2 regions of the Streptomyces callyspongiae genome follow, and region 1 is predicted to be linked to the other one. Evidence: riboswitches for the same ligand, from Rfam matches in the RefSeq annotation. Region 1 holds a riboswitch; the other holds the start of a gene.
What was found. A riboswitch is a leader RNA that binds a small molecule or an ion and turns the genes downstream of it on or off. The one in region 1 is predicted to bind thiamine pyrophosphate.
Positions count from the first base shown of each region.

Region 2: it holds a riboswitch for thiamine pyrophosphate, as region 1 does, so the genes downstream of both, thiO (glycine oxidase ThiO) here and thiC (phosphomethylpyrimidine synthase ThiC) in region 1, are expected to answer to the same signal.

Region 1 covers NZ_JBJZOM010000001.1:276,056-280,265, forward strand. The annotation lists gene ACL06G_RS01365 (hypothetical protein) at 62-586, shown strand; gene thiC (phosphomethylpyrimidine synthase ThiC) at 705-2,510, opposite strand; TPP riboswitch at 2,503-2,614, opposite strand; gene ACL06G_RS01375 (YibE/F family protein) at 2,685-4,184, shown strand; gene ACL06G_RS01380 (DUF5326 family protein) at 4,090-4,210, opposite strand, start outside.
Region 2 covers NZ_JBJZOM010000024.1:3,705-7,914, reverse strand. The annotation lists gene thiS (sulfur carrier protein ThiS) at 1-128, opposite strand, end outside; gene thiO (glycine oxidase ThiO) at 125-1,321, opposite strand; TPP riboswitch at 1,314-1,426, opposite strand; gene ACL06G_RS19785 (NAD(P)/FAD-dependent oxidoreductase) at 1,572-2,756, shown strand; gene ACL06G_RS19780 (Rv2175c family DNA-binding protein) at 2,790-3,155, shown strand; gene thiE (thiamine phosphate synthase) at 3,265-3,963, shown strand; gene metF (methylenetetrahydrofolate reductase [NAD(P)H]) at 4,024-4,210, shown strand, end outside.

The sequences.
Region 1 (4,210 bases):
AGCCGCCGGGACGCCTCTACTCTGCCTGTCGGCACCGCGCACCACGGCAGATTGGACGGCCATGAGCAACCCCCACGGCCCCCCTCCCACCGATCCGTACTACGGGCCCGGCGGCGGGCCCCCGCCCGCCGGTCCCGGTCCCGGTCCGCTGAACCATCCGCAGGGCCCGGGGCAGCCGCCTCCTCCCCACGGGCCGGGGCCCGCGGGCCCGCCGTACGGCGGCGAGCCCGTGCAGCGGCCCTACGAGACCGCCCCCCACGCCCCGCAGTCCCCGCCGGAGCCTCGGTACGACCGGCACCGCGACGGAGAATCGCCGTCGCGGCGAACGGCCCTGGTGGTCCACACGCTCGCGGACATCGCCGCGGCGATCCTGGGGCTGTGGATCGTCCTGTACCTGTTCGACGCCAACCAGGGCAGCGGGTTCGTGCAGCTCGTGCAGGGGCTCGCGGAATGGCTCGCGGGATGGTCGCAGGACATCTTCACCATGGAGAACGAGCACGTGCGGATGGTGCTCAACTTCGGGCTGCCGGCCGTCGTCTACCTCTTCATCGGTCACGGCGTCGCGGCGAGGATCCGCAGGGGCTGACACTCCGCCCCTCCTCCCGGCCGGGTTGCGGGGGCGGTGGGAGAGCTTCCGAGCGGTCGCTGCTCCCGGCGCCCCCGCAGGCCTCACTCCGTGAGCGGGACCGCGCGGCCGCCGCGGCTCATTCCGCCAGCGGCAGCCGGATGCGGTGGCCCGAGGCGGCGAACTCCCGGGACTTCCGCAGCATGCCCGCGGCGATCTCCTCCTCCGTGGCCTCCTCCCGCTCCGCCGCGTCGCCGCCGAACCGCTCGGTGATGTCCCGGCTGATCCGCATCGAGCAGAACTTCGGCCCGCACATGGAACAGAAGTGGGCGGTCTTCGCGGGCTCGGCGGGCAGCGTCGCGTCGTGGAACTCCCGTGCCGTGTCCGGGTCGAGCGACAGATTGAACTGGTCCTCCCAGCGGAACTCGAACCGGGCGTCGGACAGCGCGTCGTCCCACTGCTGCGCGCCGGGATGGCCCTTCGCCACGTCCGCCGCGTGCGCCGCGATCCGGTACGTGATCACGCCCGCCTTCACGTCGTCACGGTCCGGCAGCCCCAGGTGCTCCTTGGGCGTCACGTAGCAGAGCATCGCGGTGCCCCACCAGCCGATCATCGCGGCGCCGATGCCGGAGGTGATGTGGTCGTGGCCGGGGGCGATGTCGGTGGTGAGCGGCCCGAGGGTGTAGAACGGCGCTTCGTCGCAGATCTCCTGCTGGAGGTCGATGTTCTCCTTGATCCGGTGCATCGGCACGTGCCCAGGACCCTCGACCATCGTCTGCACCTCGCGGGACCTGGCGATCCGGGTCAGCTCGCCGAGGGTGCGGAGTTCGGCGAACTGCGCCTCGTCGTTGGCGTCCGCGACCGAGCCCGGCCGCAGGCCGTCCCCGAGCGAGAACGTGACGTCGTAGGCCCGCAGGATGTCGCAGAGTTCCTCGAAATGGGTGTGGAGGAAGTTCTCCCGGTGGTGCGCGAGGCACCAGGCGGCCATGATGGAGCCCCCGCGCGAGACGATGCCGGTCCGGCGCCGGGCGGTCAGCGGCACGTACCGCAGCAGCACCCCCGCGTGGACCGTCATGTAGTCGACGCCCTGTTCGCACTGCTCGACGACGGTGTCCCGGTAGATCTCCCAACTCAGCTCCTCGGCCTTGCCGTCCACCTTCTCCAGTGCCTGGTAGAGGGGAACGGTGCCGATCGGGACGGGCGCGTTGCGCAGCACCCACTCCCGCGTGGTGTGGATGTTCCGCCCGGTGGAGAGGTCCATGACGGTGTCCGCACCCCAGAGGGTCGCCCAGGTCATCTTCTCCACCTCCTCCTCGATCGAGGAGGTCACGGCGGAGTTGCCGATGTTGGCGTTTACCTTCACCAGAAGGTTCTTGCCGATGGCCATCGGCTCGCTCTCCGGATGGTTGACGTTGGCCGGCAGCACGGCACGCCCGGCCGCGATCTCGTCGCGCACGAACTCCGGCGCGAGACTCTCCCGCACGGCCACGTATTCCATCTCCGGAGTGACCTCGCCCCGTCGGGCGTGGGCGAGTTGTGTGACGGCCACCCGGCCCCGCGCCCGGCGCGGCCGGCGCGGGCGCCCGGGGAAGACCGCGTCGAGGTTCCGCAGTCCACCGCGGGGCGAGGTGTGCCGGAGACCGTCGTCCTCCGGCCGCGGTTCACGGCCCGGGTACTCCTCCGTGTCGCCCCGGGCGACGATCCAGTTCTCCCGCAGCGGGGGCAGCCCGCGGCGGACGTCGGTGTCGATGGCGGGATCGGTGTACGGGCCGGACGTGTCGTAGAGCGACACGTCCGATCCGTCGGTGAGGTGCACCCGGCGGACCGGGACCCGGATGTCCGGGCGCGACCCGCTCACGTACCCCTTGTGACGGCCCGGACGGCGCGACTGGGCGCCGTCGCCGGACGGGGCGTTCCGGGGCGTGCGTGCATCCTGCGTGGTCATGTGACCCACTCCCTACGCCGGCATTACCCGGTACAGGTTCGGCGGTCGGCGCAGTCGTTCAGCGCCCTCTCAGCCCCGTGCTCGGAGCTCCCGCGATGTGCAAAAGCGGATCCACGCTAGCGGCTCGCGGCAGGGGACTGCCAGGGGGCCTGCCCCTCTTGCGATGATCGGGCGGTGACCACACCACCTCCACCGGCCCGCCGGCAGTCCGGACGACCCGGCACCGTTCTGCCGGGAAACCGAACCCGGGGAGAGGGCGAGCCGCCGGCCCGCCCCGCCGCACCGGCGACATCCGAGCACGGCCACTCCCACGGCCACGCCCACGGCCACGCCCACGGGCACGGGCCGGCGTCGCCGGCCTCCCGCCACCTGCGCACGGTCATCGCCGCCGTCCTCGTCCCGTTCGCCGCCGCCGTCCTTGCCGGCCTGGTGGCGCTCTGGCCCGGCGGTGCCCCCGGCCACGGCGACAGCGGCAGTGCGGGCATCGGCTTCGACCGCCCCACCTACGACGCCCGGGTCACCACCGTGCGCGCGGTGGACTGCGCCGACGTCGACGTGCGCACGTCGCCCGCTCCGGGACAGTCCCCGGACCCCGGGGCCGGGACGCCCGCCGCGGGCGGCGGCACCTGCCGCAAGGCGACGGTCGAGGTCACCAGCGGGCCCGGCACCGGGCGGACGTTCACCCACATCGTGACCCCGCGCGCCACCCGCACACTCACGGCCGGGCAGCAGGTGGTGGTCGCGCACGCCGAGAACGCTCCGCGCGACCTGCAGTACTCCGTGATCGACGTCGACCGCGACCTGCCGCTCACGCTGCTCGCCGGGATCTTCGCCGCGGTGGTCGTCCTCGTCGGCAGGCTCCGCGGCGTACTGGCACTGGTGGGTCTGGCGGTGAGCTTCGCGGTGCTCACCGTCTTCATCCTCCCGGCCATACTGCAGGGCTCCGACCCGCTGGTCGTCGCCGTCGTCGGCGGCAGCGCGATCATGCTGACCTCGCTGTACCTGTGCCACGGCCTGTCCGCACGCACTTCGGTCGCGGTCCTGGGCACCCTGGCCTCACTGCTGCTGATCGGCGTGCTCGGGTCGGTGTTCATCGACTGGGCCGGGCTGACAGGCGACACCGACGACCAGACGGGACTGGTCCACGGCCTCTACCCCGACATCGAGATACGGGGACTGCTGCTGGCCGGCGTGATCATCGGGTCGCTCGGTGTCCTGGACGACGTCACCGTCACCCAGACCTCGGCGGTGTGGGAACTCAAGGAAGCAGACCCCGCCGCCGGTTGGCGCCGCCTGTACGGCGCGGCGATGCGCATCGGCCGGGACCACATCGCCTCGGTCGTGAACACCCTGGTCCTCGCCTACGCCGGAGCGGCGCTCCCGCTGCTGCTGTTGTTCACGATCGCGCAGAGCAGTGTCGCCTCGGTCGCGGGTTCCGAACTCGTCGCCGAGGAGATCGTGCGCACGCTGATCGGTTCGATCGGGCTGGTCGCCTCGGTGCCGGTGACGACGCTGCTCGCCGCCTTCGTCGTCTCCGCCGACCGCGGCACGCGTACCGCGGACACCGGCAGGAACCGGGTCAGCGGTCGTCGCGGTAGGAGGAGGAAGACGAACCGAACTGGCGGACCAGATACACCAGGCCGCCGACCAGGGCCGCGAACAGCAGCACCTTGAACAGCAGGCCGACCAGGAACCCGACC
Region 2 (4,210 bases), on a different contig from region 1:
GCCGCCGCCACACCGGAGGGCGCGGCCGTCAGTTCGGCGATCAGGACGTCGAGTGTGCTGCCCCGCACCAGCCGGCGCGGCTCGCCGTTGACGGTGACCCCGACGGTGGCGGTGGACGAGGCGGTCACCGTGCAACCCCTTCGCGCGGTGCGCGTCGCGCTCCCACCGGGGGCACGAAACGCAGAGGGGTGAACGGCTCCGCCACAGCGGGCGGTTCACCGGACGTCAGCACGTCCGCCATGGCGTCCCCCGTCACCGGGGTCAGCAGGACTCCGTTGCGGCCGTGCCCGCTCGCCAGATGCAGCCCCGGGACGCGGGTGGCTCCCAGGAGCGGTGCGTTGTCGGGCGACATCGGCCGCAACCCCGCCCGGCTCTCCACCAGCGGAAGTTCCGTGATGCCGGGCACCAACGCATGGGCATCGCGCAACAGCTGGTAGACGCCGCCCGCGGTGACGGTCGTGTCCCAACCCAACTCCTCGCTCGTGGCTCCGATGACCAATTCGCCGTCCCGGCGCGGAACCAGATAGACGGCTGCCCCGCGTACCGTCGCGCGCACCGACCGGGAGAGGAACGGTGCCTGGGCGGCGGGCACCCGCAGCCGCAACACCTGGCCCTTGACCGGCCGGACCGGTGGAAGGGCGTCCTCCGGCACGCCCTCGAGCCGCCCGCTCCACGAGCCCGTGGCGACCACGGTCTGCTCCGCGGACACCTCGGTCCCGTCGTCCAGCACGGCCCCACGGGCCCTGTCCCCACTCACCGTCAGCCGTGCCGCCGATGCGTGACGGAACCGCACACCGGCCCGGCCGCATGCCTCGAGCAGCGCCGCGGTGAGCCGGCGGGGGTCGACCTGGTGGTCGTCGTCCACCCGGAGACCGGCCCGAACCGATGCGGCGAGCATCGGTTCGATGCTCCGGCACTCCCGACCGGTCAGCCACTCGGAGCGCAGCCCGTAGCGCTGCTGGAGCGCGTGCACCTCCCGCAGCGCGGCGCGGTCGTCGGAGTCGAACGCGACGGCCAGGGTGCCGTCCGTCCGGTAGGCGGTCTCCTGCCCGCTTGCCTCCTCCAACTCCCTTACGAAGTCCGGCCACCGGTGTGCGGAGGCCAGGTTGAGCGCGAGCAGCGTCTCCTCGCCGTGATGGAGTTCGGTGACGGCCGCGAGCATGCCCGCAGCCGCTCGGGACGCACCACTGCCGGGCTCCGGATCGACCACGGTGACGCTCGAGCCGCGCTGCGCCGTGCGCCAGGCCGTGACCAGCCCGACCGGACCGCCGCCCAGGACCAGGACGTCGGGCCGGCGGGCGGCGTTGCCGGAGGTGTGCACGGTTGCTCCTCCCTTCGCCGGAATGACCCGGATCAGGTTCGTACGGTCGGAGGCCGCGCCAGCCTCCCTCTCAGCCCGGTCGTCCGGGCTCCCGCGGTGTCGACGTACGCCGACCAGCCTACTCGGTGCCGTGCACCGCGTCAGGCTCCGCCCGTCGGGGGCCCGGTGCCCGGCCCCGTGGCATGCCTACAGTGGCGGTGTGGGAGCCAAGGACACGCGGAAGCACGGCGTCGTGATCGTCGGAGCGGGCATGGCGGGAGTGCAGACTGCCGTCCAGTTGCGGGAACAGGGATGGGCGGGCCGGATCCGGCTGCTCGGGGCGGAGCCCCACCGGCCGTACGACCGGCCGCCGTTGTCCAAGGCCGTGCTGCTCGGCAAGGAGGCGGATTCCGCCTTCGACATCGACTTCGATGCACTCGGCATCGACCTCGAACTCGGCACCCGCGCCACCGCCCTGCGTGCGGATTCCGGGGTGCTCGCCACGGACCGCGGCGAGGTCCGCTACGACGCCCTCGTGCTCGCCACCGGAGCGGAGCCGGTGGCGCTCCCCGGCAGCGAGGACGTGCCCGGCATCCACCTGCTGCGGACCCTTGACGACGTGCACCGGCTGCAGCCCGTGCTCGCCGGAGGACGGACCGTCGTGGTGGTCGGCGCCGGGTGGATCGGCGCGGAGTTCACCACTGCAGCCCGGGAGGCGGGCTGCGAGGTCACCGTCGTGGAAGCGGGCGACCGGCCGCTGCCCGGTGTGCTGCCGCCCGCCGTCGCCGAGCCCATGCGCGACTGGTACGCGCGCAGTGGAGCCCGGTTGCGCACCGGGGCGGCGGTGTCCTCGGTCGAGCCCGGCGCGGTCGTTCTCGCCGACGGCGAGCGGCTGGCCGCCGACGCCGTGGTCGTCGGCGTCGGAGCCCGCCCCGCCACCGGCTGGCTCGAGGGGTCCGGGGTCGAGTTGTGCGCCGACGGCTCGATCCGCGGCGACGCACGCCTGCGCACGTCCCTGCCGGGCGTCCATGCCGTGGGCGACTGCGTGTCCTTCCCCTCGGCCCGGTTCGGGGAACGCCTGCTGGTGCACCACTGGGACAACGCACTGCAGGGGCCGGTCGTGGTCGCCGCCGCGCTCACGGCGGAACTCGGAGGGAGGCCGGCGGAAGCCGCACCGGTCCACGACCCCGTGCCGTACTTCTGGTCGGAGCAGTTCGGCCGTTTCGTGCAGTACGCCGGCCACCACGGCGAGGACGACCTGCTGCTGCTCCGGGGCGATCCGCGGGAGGCCTCCTGGTCGGCCTGCTGGCTGCGTGACGGGCGTCTCGTCGCGCTGCTCGCCGTGGGACGCCCCCGCGATCTGACGCAGGGGCGGCGGCTCATCCGGCAGGGCGCCGTGCTGGACACCACTCTGCTGGCCGACGCCTCGCTCGCCCTGAAGAAGGCGGCACGGTAGTGGCTGTCGGCGCCAGGTGGCAGGCTGGTGACCGTGACCGAGATTGACGAGAAGACCGATGCGCTCGTTCCCGCCTGGCTCACCCTGCCCGACATCGCCGAACGGCTGGACGTCGAGGTGACGCGGGTGAGGCAGCTGGTCAAGGAGGGCCAGCTGATCGCCGTGCGGAGGGGCGAGAACCGCGTTCTGCAGGTGCCTGCGGACTTCATCGGCGAAGGAAGGATCATCAAGGGACTGGCCGGCACCATCACGCTGCTCCGGGACGACGGCTTCACCGACGAGGAGATGCTCGAGTGGCTGTTCACCTCCGACGACAGTCTGCCGGGCACGCCGGCACAGGCACTGCGTGAGAACCGCGGCACCGAGGTGAAGCGCCGGGCCCAGGCCCTGGCGGTCTGAACCCCGGCCGCCCCGGCGCCGACCGCACCCCGCACCCGACGTTCGCCGGGGTGCGGGCCGCCACGCTGCGGCCAGCACCCCGGCACGGCTCTCTGGAGACACGCCACCCATGGCCGGCAGCCCCCGCACACGCCTCGCCGCATCCCGGCTCTACCTGTGCACCGACGCCCGCAAGGAGCAGCAGGACCTGCCCGAGTTCCTCGACGCGGTGCTCGGCGGCGGGGTCGACGTCGTGCAGCTCCGCGACAAGAGTCTGGAAGCCAAGGAGGAGCTGGAGCATCTGGAGGTGTTCGCCGACGCCTGCCGCCGCCACGGGAAGCTGCTGGCCGTCAACGACCGTGCCGACGTCGCCCACGCCGCTCGCGCCGACATCCTCCACCTGGGGCAGGGCGACCTGCCGGTTCCGGCGGCCCGCACCGTTCTCGGCGACAGGTCGGGCGACGTCCTGATCGGACGCTCCACGCATGCCGAGGCCGAGGTGGACGCGGCCGTCGCGGAGCCCGGGGCGGACTACTTCTGCACCGGCCCGTGCTGGCCCACCCCGACCAAGCAGGGGCGGCACGCCCCGGGACTTCCGCTGGTGCGGTACGCGGCAGCGCTCGCTCCGGCGCGCCCCTGGTTCGCGATCGGCGGTATCGACCTCCGCACGCTGGACGCGGTGCTGGAGGCGGGCGCGGAGCGAGTGGTGGTGGTGCGCGCCCTGACCGAGGCGGACGACCCCGCCGCCGCGGCCGCCGAGCTGTCGAAGCGCCTGCGGGAACGGCCGATCGTCCACTCCGTGGACGCCGGGCGTCCGGAAAGCGGATGAGAGGCGCCTGTCCTTCGCCGCTACCGGACGCGGTCTTGAAGCTGCGGATAGCCTGCACATATGGCCCTTGGGACTACATCCGTCAGGACAGAGCGCACACCGACCATTCGTGACCTGCTGGCCTCCGGCAGGCGCTCGTACTCCTTCGAGTTCTTCGCACCGAAGACGGAGAAGGGCGAGCGGACCCTGTGGAACGCCCTGCGCCGGATCGAAGCCGTATCGCCCACGTTCGTGTCGGTGACCTACG